2 regions of the Thermicanus aegyptius DSM 12793 genome follow, and region 2 is predicted to be linked to the other one. Evidence: a T-box and tRNA genes for the amino acid it is inferred to sense, from the RefSeq annotation. Region 2 holds a T-box; the other holds one or more tRNA genes.
What was found. A T-box is a leader RNA that pairs with one kind of tRNA and senses whether it is charged. The one in region 2 lies ahead of leuS (leucine--tRNA ligase), so its partner is inferred to be a tRNA-Leu.

Region 1: it encodes a tRNA-Leu, which carries the amino acid that the T-box ahead of leuS (leucine--tRNA ligase) is inferred to sense. The anticodon was not compared.

What each region holds. Positions count from the first base shown of each region.
Region 1 covers NZ_KI783301.1:2,720,437-2,734,944, reverse strand. Annotated here, with positions in the region: gene THEAE_RS0114505 (fumarylacetoacetate hydrolase family protein) at 1-55, shown strand, start outside; gene THEAE_RS0114500 (NAD kinase) at 67-858, shown strand; gene mnmH (tRNA 2-selenouridine(34) synthase MnmH) at 890-1,957, opposite strand; gene selA (L-seryl-tRNA(Sec) selenium transferase) at 2,046-3,518, shown strand; tRNA gene THEAE_RS0114485 (tRNA-Asn) at 3,666-3,740, shown strand; tRNA gene THEAE_RS0114480 (tRNA-Ser) at 3,742-3,834, shown strand; tRNA gene THEAE_RS0114475 (tRNA-Thr) at 3,840-3,915, shown strand; tRNA gene THEAE_RS0114470 (tRNA-Glu) at 3,977-4,051, shown strand; tRNA gene THEAE_RS0114465 (tRNA-Val) at 4,094-4,169, shown strand; tRNA gene THEAE_RS0114460 (tRNA-Met) at 4,200-4,276, shown strand; tRNA gene THEAE_RS0114455 (tRNA-Asp) at 4,297-4,372, shown strand; tRNA gene THEAE_RS0114450 (tRNA-Phe) at 4,386-4,461, shown strand; tRNA gene THEAE_RS0114445 (tRNA-Gln) at 4,589-4,663, shown strand; tRNA gene THEAE_RS0114440 (tRNA-Gly) at 4,688-4,763, shown strand; tRNA gene THEAE_RS0114435 (tRNA-Leu) at 4,776-4,864, shown strand; tRNA gene THEAE_RS0114430 (tRNA-Arg) at 4,904-4,980, shown strand; tRNA gene THEAE_RS0114425 (tRNA-Leu) at 5,395-5,477, shown strand; gene THEAE_RS0114420 (DUF3320 domain-containing protein) at 5,623-10,341, shown strand; gene THEAE_RS0114415 (hypothetical protein) at 10,774-11,415, shown strand; gene THEAE_RS0114410 (MarR family winged helix-turn-helix transcriptional regulator) at 11,629-12,066, shown strand; partial or broken gene THEAE_RS21160 (flavin-containing monooxygenase) at 12,166-12,786, shown strand; partial or broken gene THEAE_RS23590 (electron transport protein) at 13,236-13,734, opposite strand; gene istA (IS21 family transposase) at 13,849-14,508, shown strand, end outside.
Region 2 covers NZ_KI783301.1:1,554,489-1,568,996, reverse strand. Annotated here, with positions in the region: gene THEAE_RS0108415 (alpha/beta-type small acid-soluble spore protein) at 1-85, shown strand, start outside; gene THEAE_RS0108410 (FumA C-terminus/TtdB family hydratase beta subunit) at 251-1,780, opposite strand; gene sfsA (DNA/RNA nuclease SfsA) at 1,913-2,626, opposite strand; gene leuS (leucine--tRNA ligase) at 2,648-5,068, opposite strand; T-box leader at 5,120-5,385, opposite strand; gene rsfS (ribosome silencing factor) at 5,433-5,792, opposite strand; gene yqeK (bis(5'-nucleosyl)-tetraphosphatase (symmetrical) YqeK) at 5,806-6,378, opposite strand; gene THEAE_RS0108380 (nicotinate-nucleotide adenylyltransferase) at 6,317-6,967, opposite strand; gene yhbY (ribosome assembly RNA-binding protein YhbY) at 6,951-7,244, opposite strand; gene THEAE_RS0108370 (alkaline phosphatase family protein) at 7,292-8,761, opposite strand; gene THEAE_RS0108365 (shikimate dehydrogenase) at 8,876-9,739, opposite strand; gene THEAE_RS0108360 (KamA family radical SAM protein) at 9,895-11,022, shown strand; gene yqeH (ribosome biogenesis GTPase YqeH) at 10,993-12,108, opposite strand; gene THEAE_RS0108350 (YqeG family HAD IIIA-type phosphatase) at 12,105-12,626, opposite strand; gene THEAE_RS20455 (MGDG synthase family glycosyltransferase) at 12,761-14,026, opposite strand; gene THEAE_RS20450 (polysaccharide deacetylase family protein) at 14,088-14,508, opposite strand, start outside.

The DNA.
Region 1 (14,508 bases), 1.2 Mb from region 2:
TATTGATCAAATCGGGGTGCTCAGGAATCAAGTGGGTCCAGGAGAGAAAAACTAGGAGGATAGGTTGTGAAGAAATACCAATTGGTGGTACGAGAAGACTCCCAGAGCAGGGAAATTGCAGCATGGATCGAAGAAAAACTCCAAGAGCATCAATGGCAAAGGAGCGAGGAGCCTGAGTTGGTGATCGCCATCGGTGGAGATGGGACGATGCTTGAGGCTTTTCACCAATTTTACCGTCCTGAGGTGGCTTTGGTCGGTCTTCATACAGGGCGCCTTGGTTTTTATGCAGACTGGGACAGGGATGAAGCGGAGGATTTTCTCCATCATCTTTTGTTCAAAACGCCCCGGATGGTGGATTACCCCTTGGTGGAGGCCCGTTTTGAGCTGGGCACAGGGAAAGTAAACCGCCATCTCGCTTTGAATGAGGTGATTTTACGCAGTAAAACCCTTTCCACCTTTGTGCTGGAAGTGTGGATCAACGAGCGGCGCTTCGAGTCTTTTCGAGGGGACGGCATCATCGTCTCCACTCCTTCCGGTTCCACCGGTTATAACCATTCCGTAGGGGGGAGCATTATTCATCCTTCCATTGAGGCCATTCAGGTTTCGGAGCTGGCCGCCATCAATAACCGGGAATTCCGCACGTTAAACCGCTCCTTTATCTTGCCTGCCCATCACGTCCTCGACCTCTATCCCAAAAACCCGGATCGCGACATCCTGGTTGGGATTGATGGAAAGGAACATTTCATAACGGGACTTACCCGGGTACGGATGCAGGTCGCACCGGAGAAGCTCCGCTTTGCCCGGTATCGCATTTTCCCCTTTTGGCAGCGAGTGCGGGAGAAATTCTTGGTGGAATAATGAGGAGAGAATCAAAACGAGATCTAATCGGTCACGGGTGGAGCAGCGGTTCAGGAATCTCGCTGTTTAAGTAGGATTCCAATTCCCCGACGCCTTTTTCCAGATCGGTCACATCAAATTCGCGATATAAGCTTTCATATTCCTGCTGTTTATGCCGATACATGGGATCATAGTAGTAGAGGAGAAGAAGGCGAATGAAGGAAGGATAATCCTCCCGATTGAGCGCATCCGCCATCTCTTTGGCAGCTGCCGGGGAGATTCGCTTCGCGATCAGCGTTAAGGCATGCTCCACCCGCGGTTTAAAATCACGGTGGGAGAGATATGGCTCTACATACTCTTCATAGAGTCGTGTGACCCTTGTTTCAAGATCGGCAGTGAGGAGGAGATGAACCCCTTTTTCCCGGGCCGCTAAGAGAAAATCAGGTTGGGTCGCTTTTCCAATGCGGCGACTTTCCGCTTCGAGAATCAGAAAGGGGCTTCCTTTTAAAGTGAAGAGCCTTTCGTAGAGAAGAGAATCGAACATCTTTTGGTTATAAGCCTCCCCATAGCCAAAATTCCCGAATACGGAGCCTCGATGATTGGCGAAGGCTTCCAGATCGACGGTTGGCCATCCCTTTTCCTGTAAGGCGAGGAGAACCTTCGTTTTTCCCACTCCGGTTAATCCATGAAGGTAAAAGAGATGGTCGGGGATGAGGCTTTCGTTTAAGTGCTCCAGAATATATTGACGATAGGCTCGGTAGCCGCCAATCAGGCGTACCCCTGAGAGGCCGACTAGGCCGGCAAAGGTAGCTACGGCTTTTGAACGCATTCCTCCCCGCCAACAGTACAAGGCAGGCTCTTTTCCCGACCGGATAATTTTCCTTAGCCCCTCCATCAAGTGGGGAATCTTCGGGGAGACCATCTCCATCGCCCTCCATTTGGCGGCTTCCGGTCCTTTATTCGTATATAAGATGCCGATTTCGGCTCTCTCCTCGTCTGAAAACAAAGGGAGGTTGACGGCTCCTGGGATACGGGCTTCATTAAATTCTTTAGGAGCCCTTACATCGACATATTGATACGCTTTATTCAGGAAAATTTCTTCGATGGGAAGATCACGCATAACCACACCGCCTTCAGGCTCTTATAGCATAAATTCTACTTTTTTTCGGGGAATTGTCAAAAACGGTTGGTTGGAAGGAGGCTGCAGAATGAAGGGGGAGTCTTTCCCCATACAGAGGGGAGATGAAAATAAAACGGAGGCTGATCTCCGCCGCCTCCCTGCGGTGTATCGGCTGCTGGATTATCCGCCGATCCGTCGTTGGGTGGAGGAAGGCATCTGCTCCCGGGAATATTTGGCCCAAGAAGTGGCAGGACTTCTACAAACCATTCGTGAGGAGATCTTGGCAGGGAGACGCAGAGTGGTAGACGAGGAGCAAGTAATGGGAGAGATCTCTTCCTCGATTCAGGCGAGGTTTCAGCCGCAATTGAAACGGGTGATCAATGGGACGGGAATTCTCCTTCATACGAATCTGGGAAGAGCCCCTCTCTCCGATGAAGCGGTCAATGCGATGGTGGAAATCGCCCGGTCCTATTCCAATTTGGAATATAATTTGGAAAAGGGGGAGAGAGGGTCGCGTCATGACCATGTGGAGGAATTAATCTGTCGTCTCACCGGGGCGGAAGCCTCGATGGTGGTAAATAATAATGCGGCCGCCGTTTTTCTCGTTTTGAGGGAATTGGCGGCCGGGAGGGAAGTGATCGTTTCCCGGGGAGAACTGGTGGAGATCGGTGGATCTTTCCGGGTATCGGAGATCATGCGAGAGAGCGGCGCCATCCTGGTGGAAGTGGGAACCACGAATAAGACAAATAGAGGCGATTATGAGAAGGCCATTACCGAGAGGACCGCTCTTCTACTTAAAGTGCACCCCAGTAATTTCCGCATGGTCGGGTTCACCCAGGAAGTGGCGATTTCTGCCTTGGCGGAAATAGGGAAAAAATACGGTTTACCAGTTTACCAGGATTTAGGAAGTGGAATCTTGGATGAGTTTCCGGGGCATTCCTTTGGAAATGAACCGTCAGCACGAAAGACGCTTTCGTCCGGTGCGGATCTCATCAGTTTCAGTGGGGATAAATTGCTCGGCGGACCCCAGGCAGGCATTATCGCCGGAAAGCGGAAATGGATCGAGCGGTTGAAAAAGAACCAATTGGCCAGGGTTCTCCGGGTGGATAAATTTACATTGGCGGCCTTGGAAGCGACCCTTCGTCTCTACTTGAACTCGAAGCGGGCGATGGAGAAGATTCCGATCGTAAGGGATCTCTTCCTTCCCGCAGACCAGGTAAAGAAAAAGGCGGAAAGGTTTCTTGAAAGCATCCTAAACGAAATGGAGGAGAGGAAATGGCGGGTTGAATTAGGGGAAGTCTCATCCGAAGTGGGTGGAGGTACCCTGCCTACCCATGTGATTCCGAGCTGGGCGCTTCTTCTATCCCATGATCAAGTCCGTCCCGTCCAATTAGAAAGAGCCCTTCGCCAAACAAATCCTCCGGTCATCGGAAGGATTGTGCAAGACCGCTTCTGCCTCGATTTTCGCACCATTCGCGAGGAAGAATATCCCGCCCTTTTCCGCTCCTTATTGGATGGGTTGGCAAACGTTCAAAGAGAAGAGTATGGGGAAATGGAGTAAATTAGGGAGAAAAAACCTGTTGACTTCACCGGTGCATTGATGGTATATTTAAAAACGTCGCTGCCGTATCGATCGTGTTTCCCTTTTCGGAAAAAAGACTTGAAAACCCGATGGGTTTCATAGTATGATATGTCTTGCCCCTACTATTCCGCAGTAGCTCAATGGTGGAGCAACCGGCTGTTAACCGGTAGGCTACAGGTTCGAGTCCTGTCTGCGGAGCCATGGATAGGTGTCCGAGTGGCCGAAGGAGCACGATTGGAAATCGTGTGTGCGGTTATAAGCCGTACCGTGGGTTCAAATCCCACCCTATCCGCCATCTATGCTCCTGTAGCTCAGTAGGCAGAGCGCATCCATGGTAAGGATGAGGTCGCAGGTTCGATTCCTGTCGGGAGCACCAGTTAAGAAGTTGAAGACGGTAAACGAAATTCGTGTAAGGAACTTTGGCGCGGTTCGGAGACGGCCCGTTGGTCAAGTGGTTAAGACACCGCCCTTTCACGGCGGTAACAGGGGTTCGAATCCCCTACGGGTCACCAATCTTCCCTTACACCTCACCGCTTTTACATTTACATTGAAAAGGACGGTTAGCTCAGCCGGGAGAGCACCTGCCTTACAAGCAGGGGGTCGGCGGTTCGATCCCGTCACCGTCCACCATCCGCATGAATCTTCTGTGATCCTTCAGATCGCGGGGTGGAGCAGTTCGGTAGCTCGTCGGGCTCATAACCCGAAGGTCGCAGGTTCAAATCCTGCCCCCGCAACCAATATTTATTGTCGCACTCGTGGTGCTGTGGTGTAGGGGTCAACATGCCGGTCTGTCACACCGGAGATCGCGGGTTCAAATCCCGTCAGCACCGCCATGTATGAACAGATGGCTCGATAGCTCAGTCGGTAGAGCAGAGGACTGAAAATCCTCGTGTCGGCGGTTCGATTCCGTCTCGAGCCACCACCATAGGTCGTATAGCGATCCCCGCTCGGGGGCATCGTTTTAAGGGGAAGGAATGAACTCCCCTTGATAAAAGAAATAAAAAATAATAAAATAACTTTTGTACGGGTTCTTTGGTTGATCGTCAAATTGGGGTGTAGCCAAGCGGTAAGGCAACGGACTTTGACTCCGTCATGCGTTGGTTCGAATCCAGCCACCCCAGCCATTTTATTTCAATAGCCATAAACTTGCGGATGTAGCTCAGCTGGTAGAGCACAACCTTGCCAAGGTTGGGGTCGCGAGTTCGAGCCTCGTCATCCGCTCCATTTTCTTCATGTGCCGGGGTGGCGGAATTGGCAGACGCACAGGACTTAAAATCCTGCGGTAGGTGACTACCGTACCGGTTCAAGTCCGGTCCTCGGCACCATTTCATCGATGCGGGATTTCCCCAATTCGAATACTTCATGTGCCCGTAGCTCAGCTGGATAGAGTGTCTGACTACGAATCAGAAGGTCGGGGGTTCGAATCCCTCCGGGCACGCCATATTACGGAAATCAGAAGTCGGATGCCGGAGAACGGGAATCAGAAATAGAATGGATTTGCGAAAGTAATTGAAATCGATAGATTATGCCGGTGTGGCGGAATTGGCAGACGCGCACGACTCAAAATTGTACGAGGCGGTTTTGGTTCGCGCGAAATGCCGGGACGCCTTGATAGATAAGGGGTTTGCGAAATGTCGACCTCGCTTTTTCCGGTTAGGCATCGCCAAACTCCGTAAATTTCAACCGCTTTTGACCCGCCTCGCTTTTGTAGCGACGTTGAGAGGTGGAGTTGTGTGCGGTTGGTGTGTCGACATTACCTCGAAATGATAAATGAGTCAAGTTGTTCGAATGTAAAAATCTGTAAAAATTTTATTGTGGACAATATGATTCAACTTGTGTTATAATATAATAATATGCCGGTGTGGCGGAATTGGCAGACGCGCGCGACTCAAAATCGCGTCCGAAAGGGTGTGGGTTCGAGTCCCTCCACCGGCACCATTACGTATATTGGATAACCCAGCCCGATGGGCTTTTTTTATTTTTACCTTGTTTTCTTTAGAATTGTTTGACACTGCAAACAGGGAAATGCTAACATTTGTCGAAATATACCCATGATTGACGTAGAGGTTCGGGGGTTTGGGAAGTGAACGGCAATCCGTCCGTGCATCATAAATTGGAGATGGCTCGACAAGAATTATTGGACCTCGGATTACGGAATTCTCTACTGAATTACCGTCTTTTGAAATCCCGTGGTTTGGAAGTGGTAGGCGGGTCACCGCTGGACGTTTTTGAAATTCTGGTTTGCAATCAAAAATCGGTCACCTTCATGCCCGTGGAGAAAGGAAAAAACGAATTGCTTCCATCTGAAGCGGAAGCTGAAGAAACTGAAAACGAAATTCCGTCTTCGGAAGAGGATTTTTCGCTATCCCAACAGCGCGTTCCTGAATCCAAGTTGAAAACGAATTTGACCGAAAAACAATTGCAGGCAAGGTTGTTAAATACATATTACACAGCCCGGACTTTTATCGAAGAACAGGGCGTTAACATTTTGTATATGGCTCTTGGAATGCTGCACTGGCATGAATCCGAAAGCAGTCAAGAGGTTCGAAAGGCTCCCATTATCTTGATCCCGGTGAAACTGGAACGGACGAATGCGCGGGAACGGTTCAAAGTCTCTTATACCGAAGAAGACATCGGATCCAACTTATCCCTGATCGCGAAGGCGAAAGCGGAATTCGGGATTTCCATTCCGCCTCTTCCGGAAGAAGAGGAGATCGATGTCGTCCAGTATTTCCTTCAAGTGGAAGAAGCCATTCAAAGCGAGCCTCGGTGGACGGTGGACAAACAGGCCATCGTTTTGGGATTTTTTTCATTCGGCAAGTTTTTGATGTACCGGGATTTGGACGTAACGAACTGGCCGGAAGAAAGCAAACCTACCGATCATGCCATCCTGCTCAGTTTGTTAAATGAAGGATTTTCGGAACCGGCTTCCGTCATTCAAGATGACGATTTTATGGATCCGCATGTTTCATTTCATGATGTGCATCATGTGGTGGATGCGGACAGCTCGCAGTTGCAGGCCATTCTCGACGTCAACAGCGGCCGGAATCTGGTCATCCAGGGTCCGCCGGGAACGGGGAAATCGCAGACGATCACCAATATCATTGCCGAAGCTGTGGGACGCGGGAAAACGGTATTGTTCGTATCGGAGAAAATGGCTGCCCTGGAAGTGGTCAAACGGCGGCTGGATCACGTCGGATTGGGAGACGCTTGTCTTGAATTACACAGCCATAAGACCAACAAAAAAACGCTCCTCAGCGAATTGGCCAGAACGTTGGAGTTGGGCAAACCGAAAGTGAAAGAGTTTGAAGACAAAGTTAATGTGCTAGAAGACTTTCGTCGACGGCTCAATGATTATTGCGCGGCGAATCATACACCGGTGGGGGAAAGCGGGCTCACCCCTTATCAACTATTAGGCGAACTGGTGCGGTTCGGGCACAAGATTGGTGACGACTTTATTTTCCCCAGCCTGGAAATCAACGGGATGGAGAAATGGGATCGCTCCACGTTCCAGCGCCGTCTTCTGCTCGTGGAGGAGCTCCAGAAACTGCTGGGCACGATGGGAATTCCGAAGGAGCATCCGTTTTGGGGAAGCGGGCGAACCGTTTTCTTGCCAACGGAAGTGGGCAAATTAAGGGAGATGGTGAACAAAGCGAAACGGGCGCTCGAAACCTTAAAGGAATCTTCCCAAGCGTTGGCGCAAATGCTGCATGTGGAAACTCCTCAGGACGTAAAAGAAGTCCAAATGGTCGGTGTTGTCGCAAGCAAAATACTGGAAGCGCCGGAATTGCAAGGGGTCAAGATAAGTGCGGACGAATGGACTCAACAAGCTGAAGAAATTCAACGTCTCGTTTCGTCAGGTCTGAAATTTTCGGAATTACGGCACCGATATCGGGACATTCTGATTCCCGAAGCGTGGGATCAGGATCTGCTCGATGTTCGACAAACGCTCATGATGTACCAGAAAAAATGGTGGCGATGGTTATCGGGATCTTATCGGAAAGCAAGGAATAAGCTTTTTCGTTTATATAAGGACGTCTCTTATCAAAAACTGGATGTCCTCCAAGTTGTGGAGGACATCATCGAAGCAAGGCGTCAGCAACAATTCATTCAAAGCATGGATGCCTTGGGGGGATCTTGTTTTGGCGTGCACTGGAAGAAAGAACAATCGGATTGGACTCGCATCAACGAGTGGGTTCAATGGTTGTGTCCATTGCACAAAGAAATCCAAACCGGCCGTTTACCGGGCTGGATCATTCCTTTGTTAACTACACCCGTGAATCGTACGGAATTAGAAAACAGTATGGCAACAGTCGGACAACGTTTGGAGCAGTTCCGGGAATGGGTTGCAGAACTGGCCAACCTTCTGGAGCTCGACACTTCCACTGTATTCGGGAATTCTCAGTCGCTCTCGGATCAACCGTTTCAAGAGTTGGATGAACGGTTTCAGCGTTGGGCGGATCATGCTGATTCGATACAAACGCTGGCTTCCTACAACTTGCTGTGCGACGCATGCAACAAGGAAGAGATGGGGGCCGTTGTGTCGCTCAGCCGCACTTGGGAACACGCCTCGCGACAGTTAACCGATCTTTTTCGCTTTACATGGTATGATGCGCTGACTAAACAAGCTTTTCAGGAACGATCCGTATTGGTGCAGTTTGACGGGGATCGGCATCGCCATGTCGTGGAAACGTTTCAGGAATTGGATCGCGCTCTTTTGGAACATAACAAAATGAAACTGGCCGAAATTCATTGGAAAAGGATTCCCCAGTACGAAGCAGGAGGACAGTTGGGGGTCCTGAAACGCGAATTTGAAAAGAAAAAGGGACATTTGCCCATCCGCCGGCTCATGGAAAATGCGGGCTATGCGATACAAGCCCTCAAGCCGGTGTTTATGATGGGGCCACTCTCGATCGCGACATATCTTCCGCCGGGAAGTTTGAAGTTTGACCTGGTTATATTTGATGAAGCGAGTCAGGTCAAGCCGGTGGATGCGTTCGGAGCCATTCTTCGCGGCAAACAGGTGGTGATCGTCGGAGACAGCAAACAAATGCCACCGACCCATTTTTTCGACTCTATCACCAAAGGGGAAGAAAGCGAAGAGGATGACACCGTTGGCGATCTGGAAAGTATCCTGGGGCTCTTTCTGGCTCAAAATGCGCCGCGGCGGATGCTCCGTTGGCATTATCGAAGCCGGCACGAATCGTTAATCGCGGTTTCCAACTTGGAGTTTTACGATAACCGGCTCGTCGTTTTTCCAAGCCCTGACTTGCAAAAAGACCGTTCGGGCCTTGTGTTTCAATACTTGCCACATACCCGGTATGACCGGGGACGCAGCCGAACCAATATGGAAGAAGCCAAAGCCGTCGCACAGGCGGTCATGGCGCATGCCAAGCGGGATCCCCATTTGACTTTGGGTGTCGTCGCATTTAGTGTAGCGCAAATGCAGGCGATTCAAGATCAGCTGGAACTTTTGCGCCGGGAAGACCCGTCGTGCGAATCGTTTTTCCAAGCGCATCCCCATGAACCGTTCTTTGTTAAAAATTTGGAAAATGTCCAGGGCGACGAACGCGACGTGATGTTCATCAGCATCGGTTACGGCAAAACGGAAGACGGGTACGTATCCATGGATTTCGGAGCGCTGAATCGCAATGGAGGAGAGCGGAGACTAAACGTGCTGATCACCCGTGCTCGTTTGCGTTGCGAAGTGTTTACCAACATCACGGACGATGATATCGATTTAAGCCGCACGCAAGCCCAAGGAATGAAAGCCTTGAAAACATTCCTCAAATACGCTAGGACCGGAATCCTGGATATTCCCAAGGCCACGGACAGGGCGGCGGATTCGCCATTTGAGGAAGCGGTGGCGGAAGCGATCCTTTCGATGGGATATGAAGTCAGAAAACAGGTAGGATCCGGAGGATTTTACATCGACTTGGCTGTGGTGGATCCGGAATCGCCTGGCCGATACCTTTTGGGTGTGGAATGCGATGGAGCCACCTATCACAGTGCCAGGTCGGCGCGGGATCGTGACCGGTTAAGGCAGCAAGTGCTGGAAGGACTGGGGTGGAACATTCACCGGATATGGAGTACCGACTGGTTTCGTCATCCGGATCGGGAACGAAAACGGCTGGCTGAAGCCATAGAGAAGGCGCGGCTTCATATAAAGTCTAGCTCGAAGGAAATTCGGAAGGAAGAAGCGAATGTTTTTTCTCTGGAACGGGACGAAAGCACGCGTGAAGAACAACATGCTGTAACTCCTTATCAATGTGCCACTTTTAGAATAGGTGCGCCCGGTTACGAGTTTCACGAGATTCCATTAGAACAAATTTCTTCCTGGGTCTTGGAAGTGGTGAAAGTCGAAAGTCCTGTGCATATTCATGAAGTCCTAAAAAGAATTTGTGAGGCGGCGGGTATTAAACGGGCAGGCAATCGCATTAAGGAAGCTATCGAAAAGGCATGCAGATTACTTGTCCGAACGGGAAAAGTTGTAATTAAAGATGATTTTCTGTGGTTAAAAGGAATGAATCGACCTACTATTCGAGACCGTAGCAACCTTCCCGCTTCATCCAAAAAACTGGAATGGGTTTCAACGGAGGAGATCCGGGTTGCCATCGAAAAGGTGATTTCCGATGCGTTTGGGATGAAAGAAGATGAAATCGCTCCTTCAGTCTGCAGATTATTCGGTTTTATGCGAGTAACGGAGGAGATGAGGACTCGAATCGAAAAAAATCTAGCCAAGATGATAGAAGAGAAAGTAGTTGATAAACAAGGTAATTATTGCATGTTGAAAGAAGCCTAGCTTGGAAGACTGGGTTTCATCAATTTTAGCACATCAAAATGGGCTGCGATTGTATTCCAAAAGACCAGATCGGTTGATGGGCGAAACTGGCCGTGCTGCCGGATATCGTGACGGGAAAGAGAATGACAATATTCGCCCGAATACACCTATTATTTGCGCCTGTAATAATTACCGTAGTGTTTACACTTACGCCCGGTAATATGCCGGTGTGGCGGAATTGGCAGACGCGCTGGATTCAGGTCCGTGCGGGCTAACACCCCGTGGAGGTTCGAGTCCTCTCAACCGCACCATACATATTATTACGCCCTTCAGAGTCTGGAGGGTTTTATTATTGTTTTTGAACAATAACATGGCATTGGTGTCGCGTCTACAAACGTAGAAAATATAACGCATAGAAAACGACGGCTGCGCTAGACCCCGGAAGGGGTAAATATGATATTTATTAAGGATAAGCTTACGTATGAAGAAGTACGGAGTAGATTTGAAAAGGAAGGCTACAAGCTACTTTCCACAGAATATAAAAATGCAAAAAGTAATTTGAACGTGATGTGTCCCAAAGGTCATGAATGGACGACCAATATGAGTAATTTTGGTTCTGGACGTAGATGTAGCGTATGTGGACGAAAAAAGAAATATTCTCTGTATCAAGTGATAAATATTTTCGCGGTGGAAGGATATAAAGTTTTGGATTCAATTTACATTAATGGGAAAGCGCCGATTAAAGTCATTTGCCCCTATGGACATGAGACGGAGATTTGTTTGAATAACTTCTTGAGCGGGAAACGATGTGGAAGGTGCCGGAGATGGAATGATTCTCAAGACAGAATGAAAAAGCTTGAATTGAGAGCGAAGATCAATTTAATTCCCCTTTGGGAAACCTCGGGTCGTTTTTTTGAAACAAATGATTGCAGAAACAAGGATATGTTGGATAAGTGGACGGAAGAAGAATGGCTAATAAAGCTCGAAAGTATGAAGAGGAACTTGAAATTAGCAAAGAGACGAACTTATAGAGATAATATACGGAATTCATATCACGGAATTCAGCAATTTAATATTCATCCCGACCAAGTATGAACTATTTTGCAAACCGGTAACGAAACCGGTCTTTTGTTTGGCTGATACATTTTTCAGTGGTTTGGTGTTGATCTGCACCGCACAAAATTCAGGTTCCAGAAACTGTTTCTGAGTCTGACCCTGTTTTCGCTTTGGAAAAAGGGTCGAAATTCTTCTTCATTATAGTTGCAAATTGCAAATAAAAATGTATAATGATCATTGGAGGTGAACTCGATGGAAGATGTTCGCCATGTTCTCCAATTGATTACCCGGCGTTTTGGTTTCCTGAACAAAAATTGTTGTTCGGTTGGCGGAATGAGTGTCTCCTTAACTCAGAGCCACATTCTTTATGAGATTGATCGCCAGCATCGTCCGTCCATGCAACAGATTGCGGATGCTTTGGGAATGGATATCACCACATTCAGCCGGCAAATTCAATCGTTGATTCGGAAAAAGCTCGTGAAAAAAACGCCTTTCGACCAAGATCGAAGGGTATATATATTAGAGTTGACGACAGAAGGGAAATTTGTCGCGGCAGCGATTGAGCAGCAGGTGCAAGAATATTTGAGTCAAATTTTCTCCCATATGAATGAGTTTGAAAAAGAAACCGTGATCCGCTCGCTGAAGCTGTTGAACGCATGCATGGAGAAAACGGGGTTTTGTTGCGGTTAACAACGGGAAAATCATGGCTTGTTTTGCCGCATACTTGCAGTTTGCAAATAAAATTTCTAATACTTGCAATTTGCAAGTAAAGTCTGGGGAGGAATCGGTATGAAAGAGCTATGGGATACCATCGTCATCGGAGGAGGTCAGGCTGGTCTGGCCTCAGGGTACCACTTGCAAAAGAATGGACTGCGGTTTCTCATTTTGGAGGCGAACGAGCGAGCAGTCGGATCGTGGCCGAATTACTATGACAGTCTTAAATTGTTTTCTCCCGCGCGGTTTTCATCGTTGCCCGGCATGAAGTTCCCAGGGGCAGGTGATCATTACCCGCTGCGGGATGAAGTCATTCGTTACTTGCAGAAGTATGCCAAACAATTTCGGCTGCCGATTCAAACCAATCAGCGGGTGAAGTCGGTGGAGAAAACCGGCGATACATTCACGATTCGAACGGTTTCCGGAAATACGTATCTGAGCAGAACCGTCATTAACGCAACTGGGGCTTTTCAACATCCATATATGCCCGTAATAAAAGGACGGGAAGAGTTTCGGGGAAATATCCTTCATTCTTCCGAGTACCGCAACCCGACTCCGTTTGTGAACCAAAGGGTGGTGGTTGTCGGGGCCGGAAATTCCGCCGTTCAGATCGCCGTCGAGTTGGCGGAGGTGAGCAAGACGTCTTTGGCGGTACTGCGGCCCGTGAAGTTTGTCAAACAAAGAATCCTGGGGCGAGTGTGAGTTAAAGCATATTTTTGCCGTTGTGGCAAGTATATGCTTTAAAAAACTCCCGGCAAACAAATGCTTTAATGGCAGACGAGACTACGCCACATACAAAGAAGTCCTCATTTTGAGGGCTTCTTTGTATATTCCAGCAAGCATTTTAAAGAGGGGACATGTAAATGGATGATATTGGGCAGAGAATCAAACATATCCGCAAAATCAATAACATGACGCAGATTGAATTTTCAAGTAAAAATCGCTTTCAAATTGACTACGCTGGTACTACTATCATCAGATTATCAGGCGGGTTAAAGTTCCGCTGTGACTCGGACTAGGGGGCTCATATCCAAACTTTGGGGTGATGCCACGTGGATCGGTCAAATCACCTACCCAAGAGGACGTGGATTTTAGACCTAAAACAAAAGAGAGCCCTTTGGCTCCCTCGTTTTGAAAAAAAACGGTTATTTTAACGACAGCAAATATTTGATTAAGGCTTCCTGTTCCTTCTCCGTAAATCCGGTGGAGGAATCCACCCAAAATTCATGCCCAATTCCTTGAACGTGAACGGATTGTAAATCTTTTGATGAGCGATTGGCGTTTACCACTTGTTCCCTCAGTTTTTTGTCCACGAGTGCCCGGATGCTGTTCGTTGGGTCCGGTTGAATGCCCTTCATTAGGGTTGCCGTTACTCCAAGTTGGGTTTTGGCGTCCTTACCAACGGCTACACCCCCATCATGCAGGTAAGGGGCAGTCCAATAAAGACCGATAAGGCTTGGCACCTTGTATCCTCCCTCGGAATCCCCGTGGGCAAAAGCAAGTTTGATTTGCTCTTTGTCGAATAGATCCGTAGGAACCTTCAGCGCACGTGCTCCATTAGGAAGGGGTACAGGAGTGTTTAGGCGAATACATGTAGGATTCTCCAAAAATTTTCTCCGTTTTCTTTAATGCTTTAGCCCTTGTGTAACCGCTAGAATAGAATCAACAGATTCCGCTAAATAAGAATGAGCAACATTTACCATACCCTTCCTATTAAGCTATCATAGAACTGGTAATTTAGCACCAGGAGGAAGAGGTATGAGGAAGAAGGAAAGGTGGCCTATGTACTTCGCCATTCAGGAGCAGAAAAAACTAGGGTTGAGAAAATCGCAGGTGGCCCGAAACTTAAATCTATCCCGGAATACGGTGATGAAATACTGGAACATGTCCGTCGATGAGTATAAGCAGTTCTTAGAGAGTCTCGAAACTCGATCCAAAAAGTTGGACTCATTCGAAACAGAGATCCTCAGTTGGTTGCGTAAATACCCAGACCTATCTGGTGCTCAGGTGATGGACTGGCTGCAGGAACGTTACAAGGATGTGAAGATCGCTGAAAGCACCGTCCGAAATTATGTGAGCGGTCTGCGAATGGAGTATGGAATACCGAAAGAAAAGCGCATGAGACAGTATGAAGCAGTTGAAGAGCTGCCAATGGGAAAGCAGATGCAGGTGGACTTCGGGGAAGCCAAGCTTCGGCACCCGGAAGGTTATCTGGTCAGGCTTTGGTTCATCACTTTTGTTCTATCCCGGTCTCGGTACAAATACGCGAAATGGCAAGACCGGCCGTTCACAACGGCGGATGTCGTGCATGCCCATGAAGAAGCCTTTGAGTTCTACGGCGGTTTGCCAGAGGAAATCGTCTACGATCAGGATCATTTGCTGCTAACCAGCGAAAACCACGGCGATCTCATTCTAACC
Region 2 (14,508 bases):
TACGACGGCCCGGGGAAACGGCAGTGTGGGTGGTGAGATGACGAAACGGTTAGTGCGTGAAGCGCAAAGCAAATGGCAACAATAAGCCTCTATCATCCACGACGAATCTCACCCCCTTCCACAAAGATCCGTCCGGGGAACATGGTCGCCATGAAGGTCGAAATTCATTGCATATTGTATAAAAAGGAGGAGGGGATCCCTCCCCTCCTTTAATTGCCTTATACAAACAAACCGCTCATCCTTATTCCCGCTAAAAGACCGGATCCTTCATCTTCTGCAAGCGGGCAAAAGAATCTGCTTCTACATCTTGATGAAGACTGTTCCCATGGCTGTCCATGGTTACAATGGCCGCAAAGCCCTTCACCACCAAATGCCACATCGCCTCAGGAACGCCGAACTCTTTGAGAAAATAAACATCCTTCACCTCTTTTACCGTTTGCGCATAATATTGGGCGGCTCCACCGATGGCATTAAGGTAGACGGCTCCGTGCTCTTCGAGTCCTTTTAAGGTCTTTTCTCCCATGCCTCCTTTTCCGATGATGACCCGTATCCCGAACTTCTTGATGATCTCCGCTTGATACGGCTCTTCACGAATGCTGGTGGTAGGTCCCGCAGCCTTTACACTCCATTTTCCCTCTTGGTCCTTCAGCATGACAGGTCCACAATGGTAAAGGACGCCTCCCGAGAGATCCACCGGAGCATCATGATCCATCAGGTATTTATGGAGGGCATCCCTTCCGGTAAACATATCTCCGTTGATGATTACCACGTCTCCCACCTTTAAGGAACGGATCTGTTCTTCGGAGATGGGGGCTTCAAGAACGATCTCTTTTCCGGTCAGGGGGATTTCATCCGTTTTCATCCGCTCCGTCTGGGCTTCCCCTTCTCCTTTATAGATCCAGTCCATAATCTCTCCGGTCGCCGGGTTAATCTTCACCCCTTGCCTGCGGTAAGCCCAACAGTTATAGGCGACCGAAACATAAAAACTGGCGGGGAGGCGATTATACGCACCGATTTTGCATCCCAGGAGGGTTACATCTCCCCCAAAGCCCATCGTTCCGATATTTAAACGGTTACCTGCATCCATAATATATTCTTCCAGCTTTGCCAAGGTGGGGTCCGGATTGGTATCTGTAAGATCCCTGAATAGCTGATCCTTCGCCAATTCATAGCCGGTCGTCCGGTCTCCGCCTATCCCCACTCCGATAAACCCTGTACTGCACCCTTGCCCCTGGGCTTGGTATACGGCATGGAGAATGCACTTGCGAATTCCGTCCAAGTCCCTTCCTGCCCGCCCCAGTCCTTCGATTTCCGTAGGGAGGCTGTATTGGATATTCTTATTCTCGCATCCGCCTCCTTTCAAGATGAGGCGAACATCAATATACTCCTCTTCCCATTGTTCAAACTTCATGACAGGCGTCCCTGGACCCAGATTATTCCCGCTGTTCTTCCCTGTGATGGAATCGACAGAATTGGGCCTAAGTTTCCCTTCCTCCGTCGCCCGGACGACCGCATCAAGAATCGCCTTCTTCATGGCAATCTGGTTTACGCCCACGGGCGTCTTAATTTTAAAGGTGAGCATCCCGGTATCCTGACAGATGGGAAGCCTGGTCTCCGACGCCATTTCAATATTCTTGGCAATCGTCGACAACGCCAAAGATGCCCTCGTCCCTTCACTTTCCTTCCGCCGGGCTCCCTCAATCGCCTTCCGCACATCAGGGGGAAGGTTGGTCGAGGTTTCTACGATAAGCTGATACATGCTTTCTGTAAAATGTTCCATCCCCACATCCCCTTTAAATAAGATCCCCTTGGCAAGCCAAGAGGTCCCTTCTATAAGACAAGTATAGCGAACGGCGAGGGTAAAGTAAACGCAAAACCTGGTCGCCCAATCATTCCATCCTCAAAAGCTTTCTTATAAATAGACCGGAATCGGATCGCCCAACTCTACTCCTTCTAAAGACACCTTGCACTTTCTCCCATAAATCCCCACTCCGGCTTCCTTCGCCTGACGGAGGCTCTCTGCAAAGCGGGGATCGATCTCCTCCTCAGGCCTTATCTCTACCACATCCTCCCTTTGGGCAAGAAAAAGGAGGGCAGCCTGATCCCCCTTTCCGGCAAGTTGGGCCAATTCCGTCACATGCTTTGCCCCCCTGGCGGTTACCGCATCGGGGAAGAATCCAATTCCGCCACGGACCAGCGTCACACTTTTTATCTCCAAAAAGAGAGGCACCCCTTCTCGATTATGAAGGAGAAAATCGAAGCGGGAGTCGCCTGCCCTTGCCTCCCGCTTCACCAACGTAAAACCCTCCCACTCCTCCAACTCCTTCTCTTTTAAAGCGGCCTCCACCAATTGATTGGGAAGGGTGGAATCGAGGGAAAGAAAACCTTTTCCGTCAGGTCTTTCGCTTAAGACCGCGCGAAAACGGGTCTTGCGATTCACTCCATCCGCGACGGCGATCCAAATCCTGCGCCCCGGCAGGAAAATCTCCTTTAACCGCCCCGGATCGGGGAGATGAACCTTTACTACCTCCTTCTCCTCATCGACAAAACGACAACGGAGTAAAAAGCGGTTGGGCCGCTCCAAGAAAACGGCTTCTCGCAAAGGGGGAAAAGGGAGAAAAACCATTCACCTCACCTTTTTCCCGAACTACGATACCACGATGTTCACCAATTTCCCAGGCACGGTAATAACCTTCCTCACCTGTTTTCCCACCAAATGTTTTTGAACCTCCTCGCTTCCTAAAGCCCTCTCCTCCATTTCCTTCTCCGTTACCTCTTTCGGCATGAGGAGCTTTGTTCTTACTTTCCCGTTCAATTGAACGACCACTTCAATCATCGCTTCCTCAAGTTTGTCAGGATCATAGGTCGGCCAGCTTTCATACGCGATCGATTCCGTATGGCCTAAGCGTTCCCACAATTCCTCCCCCAGATGGGGAGCGATGGGAGAGAGGAGTTTCACAAATCCCTCCATATAATTTTTAGGCAAAACATCTTGTTTATACGCTTCATTGATGAAGATCATCAGCTGTGAAATTCCGGTGTTAAAGCGGAGCCCCTCATAATCCTCCGTCACCTTTTTTACCGTCTGATGATATACCTTATCCAGAGGGGATTCGGTAATTCCCTCCCGAATGGCAGGATTAAGCTTTCCTTCCTCCGTTATATAAAGGCGCCATATCCGTTCCAGGAAACGGCGTGCCCCATCCAATCCTGTGGTCGACCAAGCTTTAGAGGCATCGAGGGGACCCATAAACATCTCATAAAGGCGCAGGGTATCCGCTCCATGGGAATGGACAATTTCATCGGGGTTTACTACATTTCCCCGAGACTTGCTCATCTTTTCATTATTCTCCCCTAGGATCATCCCTTGATTAAAGAGTTTTTGGAAAGGCTCCTTGGTAGGCACAATGCCTAAATCATAGAGGACCTTATGCCAGAAGCGGGCATAGAGGAGATGGAGGACGGCATGCTCAGCTCCGCCAATATAGAGATCGACAGGCAGCCAATACTTCAGTTTTTCCGGATCGGCCGGCGCTTCCTGGTTATGGGGGTCGATAAAGCGGAGGAAATACCAGGAACTTCCCGCCCATTGGGGCATCGTATTCGTTTCTCGCCTTCCTTTCAATCCCGTCTTTTCATCCACGACCTCTACCCATTCTTTGATATTGGCAAGGGGAGACTCTCCGGTTCCGGAAGGGCGAATCTGATCCGTTTCCGGAAGGGTAAGGGGAAGCTCCTCATAGGGAACCGGTTTTAAGGAACCATCTTCCATGTGAACGATGGGAATCGGCTCACCCCAATATCGCTGTCGGCTAAAAAGCCAATCCCGCAAGCGATAGGTTACTTTCTTCCTCCCTTTCCCATGTTCCGCAAGCCAATCGGTCATCTTCCGAATGGCCTCCTTATTCTTCAATCCGTTTAGAAAATCGGAGTTTACATGTTCACCGTCTCCTGTATACGCCTCCTTGGTGAGATCGCCCCCCTTCACCACTTCCACAATGGGAAGATTGAACTTCACCGCAAACTCATAATCCCGTTCATCATGTCCAGGAACCGCCATGATCGCTCCGGTCCCGTAATGATAAAGGACATAGTCGGCAATCCAGATGGGAACCTTCTCCCCTGTAACAGGATGGAGGGCATAGGCTCCCGTGAACACCCCTGTTTTCTCTTTGGCCAGATCGGTCCGTTCCAGATCCGACTTTTTCTTCACCTCTTCGAGATACCGTTCTACTTCCTCATGCTGTTCAGGCCTGGTAATCTTCTCCACCAGCGGATGTTCCGGCGCCAAAACAAGATAGGTGGCGCCAAAGAGGGTATCGGGCCGGGTGGAGAAGACGATCACCTCCTCTTCAATATCTTCCAAAGCAAAGTGAATTTCAGCTCCCTCGGAACGTCCGATCCAATTACGCTGCATCTCCTTAATGTGCTCCGGCCAATCCAGTTCCTCCAGATCCTCCAGAAGGCGATCGGCGTAGGCGGTGATCCGAAGCATCCATTGTTTCATGGGACGGCGCTCCACTGGATGATTCCCCCGTTCACTCCGCCCGTCGATCACCTCTTCATTGGCAAGCACGGTTCCAAGGGCCGGACACCACCAAACCGGAACCTCATCGATGTAAGCTAAACCTTTCTCGTAAAGCTTTAAAAAGATCCACTGGGTCCATTTATAATAATTGGGATCCGTCGTATTAATCTCCCTGTCCCAATCATATGAAAATCCTAAAGACTTAATCTGCTCCCGAAAATGACGGATATTTTTTTCAGTAAAGTCCCTCGGGTTATTCCCGGTATCCAAAGCATACTGCTCGGCCGGTAATCCAAAAGCATCCCAACCCATGGGATGAAGGACGTTATACCCCTGCATCCTCTTCATCCGGGCGATGATATCGGTCGCCGTATACCCTTCAGGATGTCCCACATGAAGGCCTGCCCCGGAAGGATAAGGAAACATATCCAGAACATAAAATTTCGGTTTCGTCCGGTCCTCTTCCCGGGTCTTAAACACCTTCTTCTCTTCCCAATATCTTTGCCATTTTTTTTCGATTTCCCTGTGTTGGAACGACATTTCTTTCCCTCCACCTAAGAGAATATAAAAACCTCCCGCCCCAAGCTCTATGCAAGGGACGAGAGGTTGAACCCGTGGTACCACCCTTCTTACCGACCTTTCGCCTTCGCGGTGTGCTCCGTGTGAACCCTCACATCACCGCCTGAGAAGACTTGCCGTCGGTCACTTGAGTTCCGTAACGAGGAATGACGATGGGAACTAAAAAATTCATCCCCATGAGCTCCGAGGCGAGTTCACCTTCTTGCGCCTGTTGACTCGCACCCCCGTCAACTCTCTTTGGACGCCGGAAGACTACTACTCCTCTTCTTCGCTTACGAAAATTTTCATAAAGTGAATATATTATATGCATAAGAGAGAGAAAATGTCAATACATTTTCGCCTCCTTTTCGACAGGAATCTCCGGGGCATCCGCCCAAATTCTTTCCAGATGATAAAATTCCCGCTCATCCCGATGGAAGATATGAACCACCACATCACCCAAGTCGAGGAGAACCCATCTTTTTTCGCTTAGTCCTTCGATCCCCCGGATGTGAATCCCTTTTTCCTCCATCTTCTCCCGGATCGCCGTGGCAATCGCCTCCACCTGAGGTTCATTGTTCCCGTGGGTGATAACGAAATAATCGGCAATGATCGATAAGCCCTCTAATTTTAAAATGATCGTATTCTGTCCCTTCTTTTCCATAGCCGTCTGGGCGGCGAGCTGTGCGATTTCCTCAATCTTCACGCCTTCTCCTCCTTCATGACATATCCTTTCTGTATAACATGTAATGGTTATAGGCCTCAAAGGTGAGGGGATAGATGGCCTCCTCCTTCTTCAAGAGATAAGCGATGGAGTGTTTCAAACCAAAGCGCATTCCCTCCGCCAAGCTTTTCACCGTCAAGCGTCTAGCCTCCTCTACTCCCTCAAAATCGCGGCCGGGTTCAACATAATCGGCCAGCCAAATCACCTCGTCCAGAAGACTCATGCCTGCCCTGCCCGTCGTATGATAATAAATGGCATCAAAGATCTCCTGATCCCCGATCTGAAACTCCTCCCGGGCCACATAGGCGGCGGCGGGAGCATGCCATAGAACCGGAGAAAACCGAAGCCACAAAAGATCTTCATGCTTTATCAAGAGATTTCTTAGCCGCTCTACCGGCCACTCCTTACAATAATCATGCAAAATAGCGGCTATTTCCGCCTTCTCCGGATCTGCTCCAAACCTCTCGGCGAGATCCGCCGCCGTCTTCACCACCCCGAGGATATGATTAAACCGTTTCTCCTTTACCTGCTCTTTCGTCTTCTGGAGTAACTCCTCTTTGCTCCACATATAAACCCTTCTCCTCTATATAATGTTCCACAACATCAGGAACGAGAAACCGAATCGATTTCCCCTCCCGGCGCATCCGGCGAATCTCGGAGGATGAAAGATCGAGCTGAGGCATGGGAACAAACGTTATTTGATCGGCCCATGTAACATGCTTCGGAAGGGTAAACCCCGGTCGTTTTAAGGCAACGATCGGCACCTTCGCCAATAAATCCTCATACCTATGCCAATGGGGGAGGTAGTCCACCATATCGGCTCCCATGATAAAATAAAAGCGATAACTTGGATACTCCTTCCGCAACTGTTCCATCGTATCGACCGTATACGAAGGGCCCTCCCGTTCCAACTCCACCAAACAAAGATGAAATTCCGGATAAGGAGCGATCGCTCGGCGAACCATCTCCACCCTGTGCGCTGCCGGTGTAGGAGGATGATCTAACTTATGGGGAGGGATATGGCTCGGCAGGAACCAAATTTCATCCAACTTCAGTTCGTCAAAAACCCGCTCCGCTGCGATCAAGTGGCCGATATGAAGGGGATCAAAGGTGCCTCCCAATACGCCAACGCGCAATCTGTTAATCTGGGAGTTCAATGCGCCTTTTCTCCCTCGACTCTTTATAGAGGACCACGGTCCGTCCGATCAATTGCACCAATTCCGCCCCCGTCCCCTTTACTAATTGCTCCGCCGCTTCCTCTTTCTTCCCGGAAAAATTATTCAGAAGAGACACCTTAATCAATTCCCTCGCCTCAAGGGCATCGCGGAGCTGCATTAAGAGATTTTCGTTAACCCCGCCTTTCCCTACTTGGAAAATCGGATCTATGGGATGGGCGAGGGAGCGGAGATAACTCTTTTGCTTACCTGTAAGAATGGGAGGTCATCCTTTCTAATCCCTTTGTTTCCCTTACTATACCACACCTAAGAAGAAGGAGAAAGAAGGCGCAGAATATATTCCTTTACATCGATAAGCCGTGGAGGGGTGGGATAAGGTAGATCCGCTCCCGTAATGATGAGGGGAACATAAGAATCAAAGCGATGAAGGGAACCATGGCTTGACCCTCCAAGGTGGCTGGGATAAAAACGGCTTTTAAACTCGTATCCTGGGGCGGCGGTCACCACCACCATGGGTATCTCCTGGCAATAGAGGGCCCCATATAAGCGGGAAAAAAGGTCCGGATACTCATCGAAAAGAATATGCTCCCCCTTTACCAGAGCCACTTCCTTCGGCATCTCCCCGTCGATCCCCCATTCCCTCCCATAAGGATCTTTCCATGCCCCCTCCGGCCAAAATCGAATACGTTCTCCTCCTCCTCTCTGCCTTAACGCGACGCCCCCCTTCTCCTTCCAAGCAATCAGATCAATCTTTTCCTCCCTTCCCAAATGGGATATCAGCCGTTCCAAGATCCCCTCTTTTAAAGGATAAAGGAAAACCATCCGCTCATTGTTCGCATACACCAATTCTTCATTTTTTACTCTTTTTCCTAAAGGAAGTGTGGAAAAGGAAGAGAGAAGACGATCCAGATCGATGTGATGCCTCTTCTCCCGCCCAATCGGAGTTTGTCCATGATCCCCCACGACGAGAAAGACCGCCTGCCGAATTGCCTCCTCCCAACTCGGGAAGAAATCAAGAATCCTCGTTATCTTCTCATCCACTTTTCTGAGGGACGGCAGCGCATGTATAGGGGTTGATTTATGTACCTGGTGGTCATGATCGGAAAGATAGACGAAAAAAAAGCGGGGAGGTGACGGCAGGGAGAGATGATGGAGAAGCGCCTCTACCGCATAGGCATCATTGATTCCATAACGCTTGAAGGGTCCCCTCACCCACCAGGAGACCTTTCGATTTACCTCAGTCGGGAGGAGGGCTCCCAAGGTGATCCATTCCGGACCAAAAATAGGCTTCTCCAAAGTAGTTCCGGTAATCAGACGAAGGAGAAAGGGCACCCTCAACCGGTGTTCGACCGGCCCCCGATGCACCACGGCATTGATCGCCGCGGAGGAAATGTCTCTTCGGGACAATTCTTCAAATAAGGTGGAAACCTCCCTACTTAAGTGCTTTTCGTTCAAGTCGTGGAGTAGTGAATGGGCCGTCTTGACGACACCGATTTTCAAAACACTCTTCCAACCGTTTACATAGTTGACCATTCCCTTGGTGATCGGATCATACCAGATGAGCCCAGGCACCTTATGCCGATCCGGATAAACACCGGTAAGCAAGGAGCTATCTACCGAAGCGGTCATGGTCGGGAAAACAGTGACGGTATCCTTCCATACCCTTCCTCGTTCAACTAAGAATTTTATAGCCGGCGTACTTCCATCCGAAATGCCCTTCTCTACAGTCTCCCACATCAAGGAGTCAATGAGCAGCAAAATCACTTTTTTCTCCATCTTCTCGCTCCATAGGTCATGTTTGTGATCTTTTCTCCTCATTTAACTTATCCAGTTGATGGGATCTCATTCTTTTTTGATTCGCAAAAATCTGTTCGGGCAAGGGAGGTGTGATTATAATGCCGAGAGCCTTTCTCGGACCACCTGCTCCATCAGATTTACAGGAGCGGTTTTACCGGTCCAGATCTCAAAGGCAATGGCTCCTTGGTAAACAAACATCATCAAACCGGGATGAATCTTCGCCCCCTTCTCTTTCGCTTCCCTTAGCAGCCGGGTGTAAAGGGGAGTATAAACCAATTCGCTTACGATTAAATCCTGATGAAGGGCCTCTTGTGCGACCGGTGTCTCCTCAACATGAGGGTGCATGCCGATGGGGGTGCCGTTGATAAGAAGGTTAGAGCCTTTAAGTGTGGAAGAGAGCCTCTCCCAGCCTTCCACCTGAACAGAGGTCCACGCCGAAATAAGGCGGGCCAGCTCCTCTGCCTTCTCTCGGTTTCTGTTAACGATCGTAATCCTCTTTACCCCTTTACGAGCTAAGGCAACGGCGACGCTCCGAACCGCTCCTCCAGCGCCCAAAATCGTTCCATTCATCGAAGACCAATCCGGATGAAACTCTTCCTCCAGAGAACGGATAAATCCTTTCCCATCCGTGTTGTATCCCCTCAATCTCCCCCCTTCATTCTTAATCGTATTCACCGCTCCGATAATGGAAGCTTCTTCCTCCACCTCGTCTAAGAAGGGAATCACCTCCACCTTATAGGGAATCGTCACATTTACTCCTTGGATGGACAAGGCCCGAATCGCCTCCACCGCCTCTTTCAACTTCTCCTTTTGAATAGCAAAAGCCAAATATACCGCGTTGAATCCCCTCTCCATAAAGGCGGCTTGTTGCATCACCGGAGAGAGGGAATGGGCAACCGGATTTCCGAAAAGCCCGTAGAGAGACGTCTTGCTATCGACGAAGAGAGGGAGAGCCATTTGATCATCTCCTTTAATCTACTTAAATTTTAGAACCATGAATTATTTACAATCTGAAATTTGACATTCGATTTCTCTCAAATTATAATTCAAAATAGATAGATTTATATTTCATTACCTCATTCAACTTTTTTAATAGAATAGGAGGGATTGCCATGCCTAAGCCGCGGTATCTGACGGATCTTAACCAGATTCCGCAGATCCACGACCGCGAGAAAGAAGAGCTACGCCCCATTACGGAAAAGTTTGTATTTCGTGTCAATGAGTATTATCTAAGCCTCATCCATTGGGAAGATCCCCATGACCCCCTGCGGAAATTGGTCATCCCCTCCGCCGACGAATTGCTGGAATATGGCCGTTGGGACGCCTCCGACGAAAAAAGCAATTACGTGGTGCCCGGCTGCCAGCATAAATATCGGACCACGGCCCTCCTCATCGTCTCCGAGGTATGCGGTGCCTATTGCCGCTATTGCTTTCGCAAGCGCCTCTTCCGAAGCGACGTAAAAGAGGCGATGAGCGACGTTGAACCCGGTTTGGCGTACATCCGTCAACATCCGGAGATAAGCAACGTTCTCTTGACCGGTGGGGATCCTCTCATGCTATCCACCCGAAAACTCCGGTCTATTATTCAGAAATTGCGAGAAATTCCCCATGTAAAGATCATCCGCATCGGCACCAAACTCCCCGCTTTTAATCCCTATCGCATTTTCGAGGACCAAGAACTGCTTGATCTGATACGCCAATACTCACTCCCCCGGAAGAGAATCTACATCATGGCTCATATGACACATCCCAGGGAAATCACCGATGAGGCGATCAAAGCGTTTCAGGCGCTGCAAGAGGCAGGTGCCGTCGTCGTGAACCAAAACCCCATTTTAAGAGGGATCAATGACCACGAAGATCTCCTCGCAGAACTTTTAAATAAGCTTTCTGCGGCAGGCGTAACCCCTTACTATTTCTTCATCAATCGGCCTGTTGCCGGAAACGCCAGTTTCGTTCTCCCCCTGGAACGGGTATACCGGTTGGTTGAAAAGGCGAAGGCCAAAACCTCCGGTTTAGGCAAAAGAGTGCGCCTGGTGATGAGCCACGCAACGGGAAAAATAGAGATCCTGGCCATCGAGGGAGGAAAAGCTTACTTGAAATACCATCAATCGAAAACCGGCAACTACGGCAAGTTCATGATCCTGAATTGTCCCAAAGGGGCCACGTGGTTTGATGATCTTCTGGACAGTGAGGTCCCTTCCCATCATCCCTCAAATCATTCCTTTGCGGATCTGGACTGAAACCCCTTTCGGCGCAAATACGTCTACCCTACCCTTCTTTCCCGAAAAAGAAACCCAGCCTAATCCGGAGATGGCGATATCCTGTTTCTCCCCTTCCTTTAGGTTAAATGAGTGCTTTACCCACGGAGGCAAGCGATCAAGGTTCTCTTTGCCGGGAGGGGAGAGGAGTTCGCCTCGATGTTTTTCCTGAAGCTCCCCTGCATGAGATCGCTTCGTCCGATGGACAGGGATCTCATTGGAGATGTAGACGATGAAGGATTGAGGGGTGCCGGAAATGAAATCGATTCGGGCCATACCGCCCAAAAAGAGGGTCTGCTCCGGTTCCAATTGATAAACCTTCGGATTGATTCTCTTTTGTGGAATCACTTTTTTTAAGTCCTCAGGTGAAAGGTAGCGAATGATCTGATGGGGAGTCATCACCCCGGGAGTATCATAAAACGAAGAATGCTCATCTACCGGAATCTCGATGAGGTCTAATGTCGTGCCGGGAAAACGGGATGTGGTAATTTCGATCGTTCCTTTTTCTCCATACTCCTTCAACAACCGATTCATGAAGGTAGACTTACCAACGTTCGTCGCACCGATGAAATAGACATTTTTACCTTTTCGGTATGCCTCCAATTTTTCGAGCAATTCCTGAAGATAACTTCCCTTCAGAGCACTAATAAGCATCACATCCACAGGCTTTAATCCCCATTCCATGGCCATCATGAGAAGCCATCGACGGATGCGGTCGAGATTAACCCGCTGGGGAAGAAGATCCAGTTTGTTGCCCACAAGAAGAAATGGGTTTTGTCCGATAAAGCGATGAAGGCCGGAGAGTAAGGTGCCGTTTACATCGATAAGATCCACGAGATGGACCACCAGCGCCTCCGTAGAGCCGATGGAATGGAGAACCTGGAGAAAATCCTCCTCCCGTAAGTCTACCTGGACCGCTTCATTATAGTGCTTAATACGGAAGCAACGGAGGCAGACGGCCTCCTCCTTCTCCCATGCATGGATAGGCAGATATCCCGGCAAATTCTTGTCTTCACTCTGTAAGGGGGCTCCACACCCCGGGCATACCCTTTTTTCTCCTGGGTTCATTTTTTCACCTCCCATGAAAGATACCCCTTTTCCTTCATCCACCGGAGGACCCTTCTTTCAGCCATACGGTTGAGACGGGTAAAGAAACCGTCCGTGGGTGCCACGGGAACGACCAGGATCGTATAAAACCCCATTCGGTTCCCTCCCAAGATATCGGTGAAAATTTGGTCTCCAACAACCGCAACCTCTTCACGCTTGAGCTGGAGAAGAGATAACGCCCTGCGATAAGAAGAGAGAAGCGGCTTTTTTGCTCTAGCAATGAAAGGAACCCCCAGCGGGTGGACAAAAGAAGAGACCCGAACCCTATTGTTATTCGATGAAATCACCACTTTAAAACCGGCGCGCTTTACCTTACCAATCCACTCAATCATCTCTTTCGATGCTTGAGGTTGATGCCACTCCGCTAAGGTATTATCCAAATCCATAATGAGTCCTCTGATTCCCTTTCTTTTTAAAGCATCCAAATCGATGGAATATACAGATGGGACATAAAGGGAAGGAACCAACTTTTCGATCATCATCCACCCCGGAAACAGATTCATTTTCTCACTCTTTTTTTAAAGATCTCGAAAACTTTCAAAGATAAAACGTGGAATAACAAGACCACATGTACGCCAGGCACCCTCGGGGAGCTTCATGGGGGAGATTAGAATCAGAAAGAATCGGTCAAAACGTTCTCCATCTCATCTTCTAACTCCCCATTCTCTTCATCTTGAGAATTAGGATTAGCCAGCGGTGAAGGAACGGAAACGGGAGGAGCGGGCCGTTGAAAAGAAGGAGACTTTTTCATCCGCATGGTGGATAAAATCTCTTCCGTCGCAGAAAAAGCAGCTCCTTTCAAGGATAAAAGTCTCTCCTTCGCTTTCATCTCCTGAAGAAGATCGGGCTCATCTAATAAGCGATTTACCTGCTCTGCCAATGCAGAGGTAGTGGCGGCCATGACGGCCACCCCTGCATCGAGGAGAAATTGTGCATTATCCTCTTCCTGTCCAGGGAGGGGACGATATAAGATCATGGGGACCTCTAAAGCGATCGCTTCGGAAGTCGTAAGTCCTCCCGGCTTGGTCACAATCACATCGCTCGCAGCCATGAGCTCATCCACATAGTTAATATACTCCGTGATCATGACCCTTTGGCGGTATCGACCCGATTTCCGGGATAATTGCCGCCACAATTTCCGGTTATGGCCGCAAACAAATATGATCTGAATCGGGCGAGGAAAACGGTCTAACCGATTGATCACTTCCTCCCCTTCATCAATCAATCCCCATCCTCCACCCATGATTAAAATCGTCGGAAGATCTGAGGAGAGTCCATATTTTTTCCTTAATTCCGTAGGGTTATAGGGATTGGAAAATCGGGGCTGAATGGGAATGCCCGTCACGGTGATGATCTCCTCTTTTACCCCCACTCCTAATAGGGTTTTTTTAGCAAAGGAGGAGCCCACTAAATAAGCATCGGTAAGGGGATGAATCCAGTAACTATGATTCGTATGATCCGTGATCACCGTAACCGTTGGTACCTGGGTGAAGCGGTACCGCTTCAGCCGAGACATGCCGGCCGCGGCAAAAGGATGGGTAGAGACAACCGCCGAGGGGTTGGTTGTTTTCAACAATTTTAACATCCTCCGAAACCCCAAAAGGGTAAAAAAGCGCAAAAGATTTGAGGAAGTGCTGAACCGCGTTTTTTGGTAAGCATATCGATACAAAAAAGGAAACTTCTTTAGGGCTTGCATAAAAATACGTCGGCTGATGGGATGAAGGAGGGGGTGAGTATATTTCATAAAGTCAATGAGAATCACTTCTACTTCCGGATGCAGAAGGGAAAATGCCTCACGGATCGCTTCCGCGGCATGTTTATGTCCGTCTCCATAATTGCTGTATAGGAGTAAGATGGTCTCTTTCTTTCCCTGGTTCATCTTTCCACCCCCTTAAGGGTATTAGGTAGAAATAAAAAATGCTTTTTATGCATATGGAGTTTTAGGAGACAGAGGTATTCAAGGAGGTTAAAGGAGAAGATTCTTTCCCCTTTCCGTACCTTTTGAGAATCTCCTTTCTTGACATGACCATGATTTTAGGGACAAGAAGATCCGTTTTCGTCTTTAACCGTTCCCCTCCGCGCGGATGGACGGCAAACATCAAGAAACGAAGATAATACCGGATGAGATGGCTCAGCAACCCTTTTGGCAGATCAAGAACCGAAAACCCAAAGGGTTTTACCCCCCGATTGACTAATGAGATTCCATAGAGTCCTTTCACCAGGCGATATTTGGGATGAGTCTCCAAAAGTTCCGCTATAACCGGAAGGCTTTTTTCCACTTCACGAATCAGCTGTATGACCAATTGCATTCTGCTGCGGGATCTTAAACCCAGTTTGAAAAGAAGCTCATTATTTAAATGG